Regions from separate parts of the Kribbella ginsengisoli genome, predicted to be linked through region 2. Evidence: riboswitches for the same ligand, from Rfam matches in the RefSeq annotation. Region 2 holds a riboswitch; the other holds the start of a gene.
The links. Region 2 has a riboswitch for S-adenosylmethionine ahead of thrC (threonine synthase). Riboswitches for the same ligand answer to the same signal wherever they lie in the genome.
Positions count from the first base shown of each region.

Region 1: it holds a riboswitch for S-adenosylmethionine, as region 2 does, so the genes downstream of both, ABD768_RS05540 (aminotransferase class V-fold PLP-dependent enzyme) here and thrC (threonine synthase) in region 2, are expected to answer to the same signal.

Region 1 covers NZ_BAABAA010000001.1:1,252,104-1,259,757, reverse strand. Annotated here, with positions in the region: gene ABD768_RS05565 (ANTAR domain-containing protein) at 61-669, opposite strand; gene ABD768_RS05560 (alkaline phosphatase D family protein) at 802-2,325, shown strand; gene ABD768_RS05555 (prolyl oligopeptidase family serine peptidase) at 2,424-4,478, shown strand; gene ABD768_RS05550 (hypothetical protein) at 4,488-4,637, shown strand; gene ABD768_RS05545 (response regulator transcription factor) at 4,655-4,819, shown strand; gene ABD768_RS05540 (aminotransferase class V-fold PLP-dependent enzyme) at 4,923-6,287, opposite strand; SAM riboswitch class IV at 6,304-6,418, opposite strand; gene ABD768_RS05535 (DinB family protein) at 6,582-7,157, shown strand; gene ABD768_RS05530 (FtsK/SpoIIIE family DNA translocase) at 7,268-7,654, shown strand, end outside.
Region 2 covers NZ_BAABAA010000013.1:235,090-242,743, reverse strand. Annotated here, with positions in the region: gene ABD768_RS34295 (cation:proton antiporter) at 1-975, shown strand, start outside; gene ABD768_RS34290 (GntR family transcriptional regulator) at 898-1,710, opposite strand; gene ABD768_RS34285 (glycoside hydrolase family 16 protein) at 1,724-2,581, opposite strand; SAM riboswitch class I at 2,719-2,859, shown strand; gene thrC (threonine synthase) at 2,874-4,142, shown strand; gene ABD768_RS34275 (ubiquitin-like small modifier protein 1) at 4,139-4,414, shown strand; gene argG (argininosuccinate synthase) at 4,569-6,023, opposite strand; gene ABD768_RS34265 (zinc-dependent alcohol dehydrogenase family protein) at 6,083-7,105, shown strand; gene ABD768_RS34260 (helix-turn-helix domain-containing protein) at 7,498-7,654, opposite strand, start outside.

The sequences.
Region 1 (7,654 bases), on a different contig from region 2:
GAACCACGCTGGGCGACCACACGCAACCGACCGCTCGGTAGGGGCGTGGCGAGGTCAGGCTCAGGGAGTCATCAGGCTCGCGGTGCGGAGTGTGCCGTCCAGCACACCCCTGGCCACGGCCTTCAGCCCACACCCCTTCCCGCGGGCGTAGGAGCGCATCGCCGCGAAGGCGTCCGGCAGGCTGAGACCGGCTCGTTCGGCGAGCATTCCCTTGGCCTGTTCGATCAGGATCCGGCTGTCCAACGCCTGTTGCAGCTGGCCGCACAGCTCTTGCCGGCCGCGGTGCTCGCGCTCGTGCAGCAGGCCGATCGTGGCCATGTCGGACAGCGCTTGCCCCAGCCTCAGCTCCTGCTCGCTGAAGGGGACGGGGCCGGTCCGGAAGAGGTTCATCGAGCCGATCGCCTTGCCTCGCAGGCAAAGCGGGAGCATCTCGGTCGTCGGGTAGCTCGGGTGATCCTGCTCCACCAGCTGGGCGGGGGAGTCGGCGGTGGCGAAGACCCGGAGTACGTGGTCGTCGTCGGTCAGGTCCAGACCGACCGCGTCCACCTCGAGCAGCTCGACTGTTGCCTCGGCCAACATGCCCAGGAAGGCAGCAAGCTCGAAGTCCTCGCCGAGCGTGTCGGCGAGCTTGATGAACACATCAGTGAGGCGTTGTTCCCTGGACTGCACCGGAATTCCCTTCGACCCTGTGAGACTCAATCATCGATGCCCGCGCAAGCCCCCCGCGATTCCCCGGGCGAGTTGTCGGTTAGTTCGTTCCGCAGTCACCCGGACGTCACTGTGGAGGAGCACCTTCGGCTCATGAACTTGAGCCGCCGCCAGCTGCTGGCCGCCACTGCCGTCGCGGGTGCGACCGCCGCCGTACCGAGCGTGACCGCCGCCGCTTCCGTAGTACGCCGGGACCGTCCTGCTCTGCCGTCCGGAATCATGTCGGGCGACGTCACCTCGAACTCCGCTGTCGTCTGGTCGCGCACCGATCGCCGCGCCCGGCTGACCGTCGACCTGACCAGCCACGGCCGGTTCGACCGGGCCGTGACGTTGCGCGGCCCGATCACCTCGGCCGACCAGGACTACACGGCTCAGCTGCCGCTGCGTGGTCTGCGTCCCGGTCAGCGCTACGACTACCGGATCGGCTTCGAGGACGCCTACGGCCGCCGCGGCGAGACCCTCGAGGGCTCCTTCAGTACGCCGGGGCGCAACCGCCCCGTGAGCTTCGTCTGGACCGGCGACACCGCGGGCCAGGGCTACGGCATCAACCCCGACATCGGCGGCATGATCGCGTACAAGGCGATGCACCAGACCCGCCCCGACTTCTTCCTGCACTCCGGCGACAACATCTACGCCGACGGCCCGATCGCGGCCTCGGTGGCGATCCCGGACGGCACCACCTGGAAGAACGTGGTGACCGAGGAGGTCAGCAAGGTCGCCGAGACGCTGGCGGAGTACCGCGGCCGGTACAAGTACAACCTGCTCGACCACAACGTCCGCGACCTGTACGCCGACGTGCCGATCGTCAGCCAGTGGGACGACCACGAGACGCTGAACAACTGGTACCCGGGCGAGATCCTGACCGACGACCGCTACACCGAGAAGCGGGTCGACGTACTGGCCCAGCGGTCCCGGCAGGCGTTCCTGGAGTACCTGCCGATGGTGCACACCGCCGGCCGCAACCGTATCTACCGCAAGGTGAGCTATGGCCCGTTGCTCGATGTCTTCTGCCTCGACATGCGGACCTACCGCGGCGCCAACCCGGCACCGGGTGTCGCCGGTCCGGTCGCGATGCTGGGTGCCGAGCAGGCAGCATGGCTGGTTCGTGAGGCCGCCGCTTCCAAGGCGACCTGGAAGGTGATCGCCAGCGACATGCCGCTGGGTCTGCTGGTGCCGGACGGCACCGAGATCGAGGCTGTCGCCAATGGACTGGCAGGGGCGCCCGGTGGCCGCGAGCACGAGATCGCCTGGGTGCTCTCGCAGTTCAAGCGCCGCAAGGTCCGGAACACGGTCTGGCTGACCGCGGACGTGCACTACTGCGCCGCGCACCACTACGACCCGTCGCGGGCGGCCTTCACCGACTTCGACCCGTTCTGGGAGCTGGTCGCCGGTCCGGTGAACGCCGGTACCTTCGGGCCGAACGCGCTCGACTCGACCTTCGGTCCTCGGCTGGAGTTCGTGAAGGCGGCTGACTTCCCGAACCAGCCGCCGTCGGGTGGCAACCAGTTCTTCGGGCATGTGTCGATCGACCCGCGGTCGGAGGTCTTCACCGCTTCGCTGCGGGATCTGTACGGCAAGGTGCTGTGGAGCAAGGACCTGCCGGCAGCCCACCACTGACAACTCTGGGGAGCGGCCCGCTCACCAGACCGGATGCCCAGCGCGGGATGCCGCCCGCTGAAGGCCTGGTGAGCGGGACGCGCAGTAAGTTGGCCCGCATGAGCTACCCAGAGAGTCGCCGTGACGAGAGTGTCGTCGACACCCTGCACGGCCGCGAGATCGCCGACCCGTACCGCTGGCTGGAGGACCCCGACTCCGCCGAGACCAAGGACTGGGTCTCCCGCCAGAACGCCGCGACCGAGGCCGAGCTGTCGAGCTACCCCGAGCGTGCCTGGTTCCAGGAGACGATGACCGCGATCCTGGCGCGGCCGCGGGCCGGAGTACCGGTGCGGAAGTCCGGCTGGTACTTCGTCGGCCGCAACGACGGCTCCCAGGCGCAGGACGTCCTGTACGTCGCTGACTCGCTGGATGCGCTGCTAGAGGGCGGCCGGGTCATCCTCGACCCCAACAAGCTGTCCGTGGACGGCACTGACTCACTGGCCAGCTTCACCATCAGCCCGGACGGCCGGTACTTCGCGTACGGGGTCAACGAGAGCGGTAGCGACTGGACCACCTTCCGGCTCCGGGAGATCGCCACTGGCGCCGATGTGGACGACGTGGTGACCCGTGCCAAGTTCTCCCAGGCCACCTGGCTGCCGGACTCGTCGGCGTACCTCTACCTGCACTACCCGGCCAGTGGCCGTAGCGAGGGTACCGAGACGCAGGCGCTTGAGGGTGGCCAGCTGAAGCTGCACAAGGTCGGTACTGCGCAGGACGATGACCAGTTGGTGTTGAGCTTCCCCGACAACCCGCAGCTCTTCATCCAGCCCGAGGTCTCCGACGACGACCGCTACCTCGTGGTGACCCTTGCCGAGGGCACCGATCCGGCATCCCGGATCTGGGTCTACCCGGTGGACGGCAGCGTGCTGGGCGAACCGATCAAGGTGATCGACGAGTTCCGCGACGAGAACATCTTCGTGCGGATGTCCGGTGACCAGCTGGTGCTGCAGACCGACCGGGACGCATCTCGGGGCCGGGTGGTGACCTCGGACCTGGCCGGCAACTTCACGGACCTCATCCCCGAGGGCGACAACGCCTTGCTGACCGTCAGCGGCGCATCGTCGGGACTTGCCGTCGTGTCTTTGGTGGACGCTCAGCCGGTGCTCACGTTGCACTCCTTGGGGGGCGCCGACGGCCAGGTCGTGCCGGTGCCCGGCGGGGGCTTCGTGGGGTTGAACGCGTCGACGAAGTACGACGAACTCTTCATCGGGCTCTCGTCGACCACGGATCCGACGGTCGCCTATGTGGTCTCGATGGCGACCGGCGAGTTCCGGGCCCTGCCTGAGCTTGTCCCCGCGGGAGTCGGCTTCCTGTCGCCGGACATCACCGTGAGCCGCCGGGTCGAGCCCGGGCGGCAGGTGCCGTATTTCCTGATCAGCAGGGCGGACCTGGGGTTCGACGAGCCGCGGCCGACGCTGATGTACGGCTACGGCGGCTTCAGCATCCCGATCATGGCCGACTACCGGCCGGGTTGGCCGGCCTGGCTTGCGGCGGGTGGGGTGCTGGTGATCACCAACCTGCGCGGCGGCGGGGAGTACGGAAGCTCCTGGCACGACGAGGGACGGCTGCGGAACAAGCAGAACGTCTTCGACGACTTCATCGCGGTCGGGGAGGACCTGACCAAGACCAAGGTCACCACACCCGCCCAACTGGCCATCCACGGCCGCAGCAACGGCGGACTGCTCGTCGGAGCAGTCATGACCCAGCGGCCGGACCTGTTCGCGGTAGCGCTGCCTGGCGTCGGCGTGCTGGACATGCTGCGCTTCCACCTCTTCACTGTTGGCGCTGCCTGGGCCTCCGACTTCGGACTGCCCGACGACCCAACACAGTTCGAAGACCTGCTCGCCTACTCGCCACTGCACAACCTGCGCGACGGTACGTCGTACCCGGCGACCCTGGTCGTCACTGGCGACCATGACGACCGGGTGGTGCCGCTGCACAGCCACAAGTTCATGGCGACGCTGCAGCACGCGCAGGCGGGGGACAAGCCGGTACTGACCCGGATCGAGGTAAACACCGGCCACGGCTTCGGCAAACCGGCAGCGATGGTCGCCTCCGAGTGGGCCGACCTGCTGGCCTTCGCTGCGCACCACACGGGACTCCAGCCGCAGTAGCGCGATCCGATGGATGCCTTGGGCAACGAACGGTACCGGGCCGCATTCGAGCGTGGCGCGGCTGCCTGTACCGGCTTCGGCGAGGCGATGGAGCTCACGGTCGGGCGCGAGGCCGCAGTACCGGTACTGCGGCCCGCGTCCACGGGACCGGATCGCTGAGCGATCGGGAGTATCAGGTGGCCGAGCTGGTGGCCCAGGGGCTGACGAACAAGGAAATCGCGCTCCGACTCGTGATCAGCAGACGGACCGCGGAATCGCAGGTCGTGCACATCCTGGACAAGCTCGGCTTCAGGTCACGCAGCCAGATCGCTGTCTGGCTCACGAACCAACCGGACCGTTAGGCGTTTGCCGCTCACCTGTGGGGTCCGTGTCTCACCAGGCCTTGGGTCTCAGCCCTGCACCGAGCGGTGGCGTGGGCTCAGGCTTGTCGGTGAGGTGGTGGGTTCACCAGATCTTGGGGGCGACGAGGTCGCGGGGGTCGTTGTGGGGCTGACAGCCGTGCGGCGTCTCGTCGTACTCGGTGGTCAGGCCGTTGGTGGCCAGGCTGCGCACCGCGCTGACAAGGCGGTCGACGTGCTCGCGCGTGGTGCCCAGTCCGAGGCTTGCGCGGACTGCGGTGGCCTCGGGCGAGTTGGCGAGCAGATGGCCGACCAGCGGGTGCGCGCAGAACTTGCCGTCCCGTACGCCGATCCCGTACTCCGCCGAGAGCGCCGCGGACACCAGCGTCGAGCTGACCCCGTCGATGGTGAAGCAGACCGTGCCTACCCGGTCGGCGTCGGCGCCGAAGATGTCGTACGTGTTCACGCCGGCGATCTGGGCAAGGCCGGTGCGGAGCCGGGCGAGCAGGCTGCGCTCGTGCTGCTCGATCGCCTCGCGGTGCTCGGTGATGGCGGCGCATGCGGCGGCCAGCGCGATCGCGCCGATCACGTTGGGGGAGCCGCCTTCGTGCCGGGCCGGGCCCTGGTTCCAGACGGTCGCGTCGCTGGTCACTGCAGCGGTCGCGCCACCGCCGAGGAGGTACGGGTCGGCCGCGTTGAGCCAGTCGGCCCGGCCGATCAGTGCGCCGGCGCCGTACGGGGCGTAGAGCTTGTGGCCGGAGAGTGCGACCCAGTCGACGTCCAGCTCCTGGATGTCGACCACGCGGTGCGGAGCGAGCTGCGCGGCGTCGAGGCAGACGCGGGCGCCGTGGGCCTTGGCGACGGCGGCGATCTCGGCGATCGGGAAGATCTCGCCGGTGACGTTCGAAGCGCCGGTGATGACGACCAGGCGGGGACCCTCGGGTGCTTCGCGCAGAGCGTCGGCGACGGCGGTGACTGCCGCTGCGTGGCTCGTCGGCGCTGCGAGCCTGGTGGTGCGCTCGGCGGGCCAGGGGAGGAGGGCCGCGTGGTGCTCCGACTCGAACACGATCACGGTCGCGTCGGCCGGTACGGCCCGGGCCAGCAGGTTGAGCGCGTCGGTGGTCTGCCGGGTGAAGATCACCTGGTCGTCGTCGCGGGCGCCGACGAAGCCGTGCACCTCGGCGCGGGCCCGCTCGTACCACTGGGTGGTGATCCGCGAGGCGTAGCCGTTGCCGCGGTGCACCGACGCGTACGACGGGAGCGCGGCCTCGACCGCCGCTCGCACCGACTCCAGACACGGCGCGCTCGCCCCGTGGTCGAAGTTCGCGTAGTCGGTCACGCGTCCGTCGGCCAGCGGGACCAGCAGGTCGCTCGCGACGGTGGCGGGGATGTTGCCGGTGGTGAGCTTGGCCAGGGCCGGCCGGGTGGTCACGGCGGTGTTGGCAGGCTCGAGGATGGAGAGGATCGACATGGTTCTGCTCCCGGGTGGTCCGCACTTGCCGAATCGGGGTATCCGAACGGCCGGGTCCTCACCCGGGGCACCCCACCGCGGTGGAGGGTTGCCGGCCAGCGAGCCGGGGCTTGACGCTGACACTCATGACCTGCCGAAGACGGTAACCAACGATCCGTGCTTCGCGCCAGCAGTCATCTCATTTATTGGGATACTCGCACGTATCGTGAGACGCCAGGCGTGAGCGGATGGGCTGTCCGGGGTTGTTGCTTAATGCAATGGCTCGCCAGGGGGCCGCTGGGGGAGGATGCGCGGATGACCTGGATCGCACCTGAGGTCGAGCGGCCCGAGGGCTCGCTCGTCGCGCCCGAGCGGGAGTTGCTCGCCGGCTACCTGAACTTCCACCGCACCACGCTGCTCCACAAATGCGCCGGCCTGACCGCCGACCAGTTGGCCGCCCGGCCGCTGCCGCCGTCGAACCTCTCCCTGCTCGGCCTGATCCGGCACGCCACCAAGGTCGAACGCATCTGGTTCCGCATCCACTTCGCCTCAGCCGGCCCAGCCGTCGCCGGCGCCGCCTCGACCGCTCCCGCCGACCCCGGTTCCCGGCTGGCCCCGGCCACCCCGGTTTTCGACCCGGCGCTCGGCAAGGACGCCGACTTCGAGTTGATCGACGCGAGTCGCGCCCAAGCGGAGTACGAAGCCCTGATCGACGAGTGGGCGCTGTCCGACAAGGCCGCCGACGGCTACTCGCTCGACCAGCAGTTCACCTTCCGTGACGAGGTCTCCTCGCTCCGGATGATCTACATCCACCTGATCGGCGAATATGCCCGCCACTGTGGCCACGCCGACTTCCTTCGCGAACATCTGGACGGCGTGACCGGCGCCTGAGGCCCCTGCGGACACGCCCGGCCGCGTGGGGCTGTGACGCTACGGATGGGGCGGTGTGATCGGCGTGTGACACGTGTGACTCGAGTGGTAGTCGGGGTAGCCTGCTAGACATGGCGACCCGCACGTCTTCCCCGGCGCGGGCGCGGAAGTCGGCAGCCAGCAGCCCCGCATCGGGCCGCTCGGCAGCTGGTGGCCGCTCCCGTCCGTCAGGCGCCCAGAAGCGTGGGCAGAGCACGAAGCGCAGTGGCTCCACCGCTGCGCGCACGGCTGTGCCCAAAACGAGCAACGCGGGTCCGTTCGCGGCCGCCATGCTCGCCCTCGCCAGAGGGCTGGTCAAGGTCTGGATCGGGATCGCCCACCTACTCGGCAGCATGGTCCGCGGTATCGGCCACGGCGCCCGCGACCTCGACCCGGCCCACCGCCGCGACGGCGCCGGCCTCACCCTGATCGGCCTGGCGTTCGTAGTCGCCGCCGCGATCTGGTGGGACATGCCCGGC
Region 2 (7,654 bases):
GTGACTTGGCGGTTGTTGCTGGTTGCTATGCCGGCTTGTATCGCCGCAGTGGCCGGCGTGGGGTGGCTGGTTGGGTTGGCGCCGGCTACGGCTTTGCTGTTGGGGGCGGTGCTGGCTCCTACCGATCCGGTGCTCGCGTCGGACGTACAGGTGCAGGGGCCTTCGACCGGGGAGGGGGCTGAGCCTGAGGAGGATGACGAGGTGCGGTTTGCGCTTACCTCGGAGGCTGGGCTCAATGATGGGCTGGCGTTTCCGTTCATCTACGCCGCGGTGTTCGCGGCGACGAAGGGAGCGGTCGGGGGCTGGGCGCTGGAATGGTTCGCCTGGGATCTGATCGGCAAGACCTTGATCGGTGTGGCGGTCGGGGCGGGGGCTGGTTGGCTGCTCGGGAAGATGGCGTTCGAGGCGCCGTCGCGCACGTTCCGGCTGGCCGATTCGCGCGAACCAGTGCTGGCGTTGGCGATGACGCTCGGCGTCTACGGGCTCGCCCAGGTACTGCACGGCTACGGATTCATCGCCGTCTTCATCGCCGCCCTGACGCTCAGGGCTTCCGAGCGCAGCCACGACTTCCATGAGGACCTGCACGGGTTCATCGAGCAGCTGGAACACATCCTCACCTGGGGGATCCTCCTGTTGCTCGGCGTAGCGATCACCGGCGGCCTGCTCAAGCCACTGACCTGGGCCGGCGCAGCGATCGGCCTGCTCCTCGTGCTGGTACTACGGCCGCTCACCGCCTGGCTGTCCCTGGCCCGTACGCCGATGCGCCGGTCCGAACGCTGGGTCGCGGCAGCGTTCGGCGTACGAGGCGTCGGGTCGGTGTTCTACCTGGCCTATGCCGGCAAGGACTTCAGCACCGACCTACCGTGGCTCTGGGCCACTGTCGGCTTCACCGTCGTACTAAGCGTCGTGGTCCACGGTGTCGCCGCCACCCCACTCATGCGCATGCTCGACCTCCGCCGCGACCGAGCCACCTGAGCCTGAGCCGCCTGAGCCTGGGCTGAGCGACAGCTGGGTAGTCACCCGGTACCGATCACTGCGATACACAGCCCGGGTGAACTCAAAAACCCGCCCATGCTGATCCCGCGCCACCCGCTCGAGCACCAGCACCGGCGCCCCCTCGGCCACCCCGAGCAGCGCCGCCTCAGCAGCGGAAGCCGCCGCAGCCTCATGCACCTGCTCGGCATCAGTCGGTACTACGCCGTACCGGTCCCGCAGCAACCCATAAAACGACCCACTCTCCAGCGCGCCGAGGTCGATCCCCGGGACCAGGGAGTCGAGCACATGAATCGTCTCCACCGAGATCGCCTCGCCATCCACGAACCGCTGGCGGGAGATACGTAGTACCGGCGTACCGGACGTAACCCGCAGCCGGCTGCCGAGTGTCATGCCGGCCGGGATGACCGCATGGTCGAGCACCCGACTCGTCCAGGTCCCCGGAGCCAACGGATAGGCGGCCCCACGCGAGGTGGGGCCGCCCACGATCTCCTGCACGATCTTGGGACTGCCGACGAACATGCCACGCCCGTGTTCGCGAACCAGCCAGCCATCCCGGATCAGGTCGTCGACGACCGCCCGAAGAGTCGGCCGCGAGATCCCGAGCTCAGTGGACAACTGACGCTCCGACGGGATCGCCTGACCAACGGCCCGCGCTTCGATCAGGCCGATCAGGTATTCACGAGCGCGATCGCGCTTCCGCAAGCTAGCTGTCACAAGACCCAGAACGCTAGCTGTAGACGCGCACGTAGTCGACCAGCATCTTGGCCGGGAACGGTGTCGTGGAGTCCGGCGGGCCTGGCCATACCCCACCGACGGCCAGGTTGAGCAGTAGGTAGAACTCGTGGTCGAAGACCCACTTCTTGCCGGGCGGGAGGTTGGCGGGGGTGATCCGCAGGTACTGCCGTCCGTCGACCTTCCAGATGACCTCACCAGGTGACCAGTCGACGCTGTAGACGTGGAACGCGTCGGACCACTTCTGCCCAGCAGGCAACGAGGTCTGGCCGCCTGGACCGTTCTCCGAGTGGTACCCCGGTCCGTGCACGGTGCCGTAGAGCGTGCCGGGCTCCTTGCCGATGATCTCCATGATGTCGATCTCGCCGTTGCCCGGCCAGTCGACCTCGTCGATGTCGCTGCCCATCATCCAGAACGCCGGCCACAGGCCCTGCCCGGCCGGCGTCTTGATCCGGGCCTCGAACCGCCCGTACGCCTGGGCGAACTTGTCCTTGGTGGTGATCCGCGCGGAGGTGATGTCACACGGCCCGAACTGGCAGTTCTCCATCCCGGCCAGCCGCTCCCGGCGGGCGCTGATGACGAGGTTGCCGGCGCCGTCGGTGGACGCGTTCTCGCGGCGGTTCGTGTAGTACTGCCACTCCTCGTTGCCCCAGTTGGGCTCGCCGCCGAGCTCGAAGTTCCAGCGCGCGGCGCTCGGCTTCGTACCGGCTGCTTGGTTGAACTCGTCCTGCCAGCTGATCGCCAGCGCACGGACGTACTCGGGCTTCTGCTGGGCCGCGGCGGACGCGCTGGTCAGTGTTGCCGAGGCGACGACGGCAGCGATCAACGCGGCCGTGGGGCGGGCTCGTCTCATGACACCTCCTGGGGTGTGGTCGGGCATGCCACGATGCCACACTGGTCAAGAAGTGGTCAAATATAGGGATGAGATCGGCTGTCTCGCATGGTGGGAACGGAAGACACAATATGGACCCGATTGGGTAATCTCGGCAGTGCTCATCCAGAGGGACTGAGGGAAACGGCCCGTTGAAGTCCCGGCAACCCTCCCCGTTCTGCGCACTCGATCCGAGGCGCCGGCGGCGGAACGGTGCCAAATCCGTCCTGTACCGAGATCCGGCGCAGGGAAGATGAGGAGGGAAAACTCCGTCATGAGCCTGAGTACCGCCGCCACCACCCACACCATCCGTGAAGGTGCCTTCGGCAACGGAACCCATCTGAGCTGTCGCGCGTGCGGCGCCAAATCCGAACTCGGCCCGTTCTACGCCTGTATGGAGTGCTTCGGTCCGCTGGAGGTCGGGTACGAGTTCCCGACCATCACGCGTGAGCAGATCGAAGCCGGACCCAAGAACATCTGGCGGTACCAGCCGCTGCTGCCCGTCCCGGTCGACGTGGCCAGCTTCCCGAACACCGAGCCCGGCTACACCCGGCTGATCGACGCCGGCAACCTCGCCCGCGAGCTCGGTCTGCGCAAGCTCTGGGTGAAGGACGACTCGGGCAACCCGACGCACTCGTTCAAGGACCGGGTCGTGGCCTCCGCCCTGAGCGCCACGCGTGAGCTGGGCATGAAGGTCTTCGCCTGCCCCTCCACCGGCAACCTGGCCAACGCCGTCGCGGCGGCCGCCGCCCGGGCCGGCATCCGCTCGGTCGTGTTCATCCCGCAGGACCTCGAGCGCCCCAAGATCATCACCACGGCCGTGTACGGCGGCACGCTGGTGGCCGTCGAGGGCAACTACGACGACGTGAACAAGCTCGCCTCCGAGATCGCCGGTGAGGAAGAGGGCTGGGCGTTCGTGAACGTCAACGTCCGCCCGTACTACTCCGAGGGCTCCAAGACGCTGGCCTTCGAGATCGCCGAGCAGCTCGGCTGGCGGATCCCGCAGCAGGTGGTGATCCCGGTCGCGTCCGGTTCGCAGCTGACCAAGATCGACAAGGGCTTCACCGAGCTCGGCAAGCTGGGCCTGGTCGACGCGACCGACTACAAGATCTACGGCGCCCAGGCGACCGGGTGCTCGCCCGTCGCGCAGGCGTTCCGCGACGGTCATGACGTGGTGAAGCCGGTCAAGCCGGACACGATCGCGAAGTCGCTGGCGATCGGCAACCCGGCCGACGGACCGTACGTGCTCGACGTGGCCCGGCGTACCGGCGGGGTGATCGAGGACGTCAGCGACGAAGAGGTCATCGAAGGCATCCAGCTGCTCGCCCGGACCGAGGGCATCTTCACCGAGACCGCGGGCGGGGTGACCGTCGCGACGCTGAAGAAGCTGATCGAGACGGGGCAGCTCGACCCCGACGCCGAGACCGTCATCATCAACTCCGGCGACGGGCTCAAGACGCTCGACGCCGTGGCCGACCGGGTCGGCCCGAAGGTCACCATCCCCGCGTCGTACGACGCCTTCGTGAAGGCTGGTCTGCAGTGAGTGTGAGCGTCCGAGTCCCGACCATCCTGCGCCCCTACACCCAGGGCGCCTCCGAGGTCTCCGTCGAGGGGGCGACGCTGAGCGAGGTGCTGGAGTCGCTCGACACGTCGTACCCGGGGATCAAGGGCCGGGTGCTCGACGAGTCCGGTGAGCTGCGCCGGTTCGTCAACATCTACGTCGACAACGACGACGTCCGCTTCTCCGAGGGCCTCCAGACGGCCATCAAGGACGGCGGCCAGGTCTCGATCATCCCCGCCGTCGCCGGCGGCTGACCCCGCCCCACCATCTGAGGGGTTAACCCCTCAGTTGGTGGGTTGCCTAGCGAGAATCTGCGCAGGCAACCCACCACCTCGGGGGTTGACCCCGCAGATGTGAGAGCCCCCAGCCGGTAGTCGGGCTGGGGGCTCCTGGTTTGCTCGTACTTCGTCAGTCGGTGCCGGACTCCATCGCGGCGCTGTCCAGCAGTTCGTCGGCCGGGTTGGTCTCGCCGCGGGAGGCGATGGCGTCCGCGCCGCCGGCGGTCAGCTCGCCGATCAGGGTGGTCTCGCCGAGCTGGTTGGTCTCGGCGCCCAGGAGCTGGGCGTGGGCGGTACCGATCAGGCCCAGGCCGGCGTACTGCTCGAGCTTGGCGCGGGAGTCGGCGATGTCCAGGTTCCGCATGGTCAGCTGGCCGATCCGGTCGACCGGGCCGAACGCCGAGTCCTCGGTCCGCTCCATCGACAGCTTGTCCGGGTGGTAGCTGAACGCCGGGCCGGTGGTGTCGATGATCGAGTAGTCCTCGCCCCGCCGCAGCCGCAGCGTGACCTCACCGGTGATCGCCGAGCCGACCCAGCGCTGCAGTGACTCCCGGATCATCAGCGCCTGCGGGTCGAGCCAGCGGCCCTCGTACATCAGCCGGCCGAGCTTGCGGCCCTCGTTGTGGTACGACGCGACGGTGTCCTCGTTGTGGATCGCGTTCACCAGCCGCTCGTACGCCGCGTGCAGCAGCGCCATGCCCGGCGCCTCGTAGATGCCCCGGCTCTTGGCCTCGATGATCCGGTTCTCGATCTGGTCGGACATCCCGAGCCCGTGCCGGCCGCCGATCGCGTTGGCCTCCAGCACCAGGTCGACGGCCGAGCCGAACTCCTTGCCGTTGATCGTCACCGGCCGGCCCTGGACGAAGCCGATCGAGACGTCCTCGGTGGCGATCTCCACCTCGGGGTCCCAGAACTTGACGCCCATGATCGGCTCGACCGTCTCGATCCCGGTGTCCAGGTGCTCGAGCGTCTTCGCCTCGTGGGTCGCGCCCCAGATGTTCGCGTCGGTCGAGTACGCCTTCTCGGTACTGTCCCGGTACGGCAGGTCGTGGGCGACCAGCCACTCGCTCATCTCCTTGCGGCCACCGAGCTCGGTGACGAAGGCGGCGTCCAGCCACGGCTTGTAGATCCGCAGCTTCGGGTTGGTCAGCAGACCGTACCGGTAGAACCGCTCGATGTCGTTGCCCTTGTACGTCGAGCCGTCGCCCCAGATCTGGACGTCGTCCTCGAGCATCGCCCGGACCAGCAGCGTGCCGGTCACGGCCCGGCCCAGCGGGGTGGTGTTGAAGTACGCCCGGCCGCCGGTGCGGATGTGGAACGCTCCGCAGGTCAGCGCGGCCAGCCCCTCCTCGACGAGCGCCGCGCGGCAGTCGACCAGCCGGGCGATCTCGGCGCCGTACTCGCCGGCGCGGCCGGGGACGGAGTCGATGTCGGGCTCGTCGTACTGCCCGATGTCGGCGGTGTACGTGCAGGGGACCGCGCCCTTGTCGCGCATCCACGCGACCGCGACCGAGGTGTCGAGCCCTCCGGAGAAGGCGATGCCGACCCGTTCGCCGACGGGCAGAGACGTGATGACCTTGGACATGAGAATAAGTATGCATTGGTCTGCATGATCATGCAAACCGGGTGGATAGGATGCGCTGCATGCGCGCTGTTGTGATCCGCCGGTACGGCGTACTGCCCGTGGTCGAGGAAGTCGCTGCCCCTGAGGTTGAGCCGGGTGGAGTGGTGCTGAAGGTGGAGGCGACGGGGCTGTGCCGGAGTGACTGGCATGGGTGGCAGGGCCACGACCCGGACATCGTGCTGCCGCACGTACCGGGTCACGAACTGGCGGGGACGATTGCTGCTGTTGGCGCCGGTGTTTCCGGGTGGGCCGTAGGGGATCGGGTGACGTCACCGTTCATCTGCGCCTGCGGTACGTGCGAGCAGTGCCTGGCAGGCAACCAACAGGTCTGCCTTCGTCAACTGCAGCCCGGCTTCCACTACTGGGGCTCCTTCGCCGAGTACGTCGCCCTGCCGTTCGCTGCGGTCAACTTGGTGCGGCTCCCGGATGCATTGGACTTCGGCACCGCGGCTGGCCTCGGCTGCCGCTTCGCCACCTCTTTCCGCGCTGTGCGGCAGGTCGGCCGGGTTGCTGCCGGCGAGGACGTGGTGATCTTCGGCTGCGGCGGGGTCGGCCTGTCCGCGGTGATGATCGCCTCTGCCTTGGGTGCCAGGGTCATAGCTGTCGACACCAACCCTGCGGCTCTGGAGTTGGCCCGCTCGTACGGCGCCGCTGAGGTGGTGCTGTCATCGTCCAATGTCGTGCCCGAGTTGCTGGAGCTGACCGACGGTGGGGCGCAGGTGACGATGGACGCCCTAGGCTCCGCTGCCATCGTCCAATCAGCGCTGACCGCCTTGCGGCCGCGAGGGCGGCACATACAGGTCGGGTTGTTGCCGGGAGGCGTACAGCTGGATGTGGGTCGGCTCATCGGTCAAGAGCTTGAATGGCTGGGCAGCCACGGGATGCCCGCCCACGCCTACCCCGAGATGCTCGCCCTCGTCGCCTCCGGCAACCTCGCCCCCGACAAGCTGATCACCCGCACAATCACCCTCGACGAAACCCCAACAGCCCTGGCCGCCCTAACCAACGGCACCCCACCCGGCGTAACAGTCATCACCCCCTGACCTCACCCCCCGGCAACCACCCCCTTGGCAACCACCCCCTGGCACACCGCCCGGTAACCCGCCACCCGGCCAAGCGCCTCCACGCATCCGAAGACACCAAACGGCGACCTTGAACACCATCCGGCGGGCGTGAACAAGCAATACGGTGTTCAACCCCACCGGTTGGTGTTCAAGCCCGCTAGTGGTGGGCTTGAACAGCAAGCAGCGACTTTGAACACCAAATGGTGGGCGTGAACAAGTAATACGGTGTTCAACCCCACCGGTTGGTGTTCAAGCCCACTAGTGGTGGGCTTGGAGTGCAAGTGGCGACTTTGAACACCAAATGGGGGGCGTCGACAAGTAATACGGTGTTCAAGGTCGCCGGATGGTGGTTAGAGCGGGCGGTGGTGGGGCTAGAGGCGGATTAGGTAGACGGTTGGGGGGCGGCCGGTTCGGCCGTGTTGTTGGCTGCCTATGGGGTCGGCCAGGCCGGCTCGCTCCAGGCGTTTGAGGACTCGGCGGGCGGTGCGGAGTTGGACTGCCAGGTGTTCGGCTACGTCTTGGGTGGTT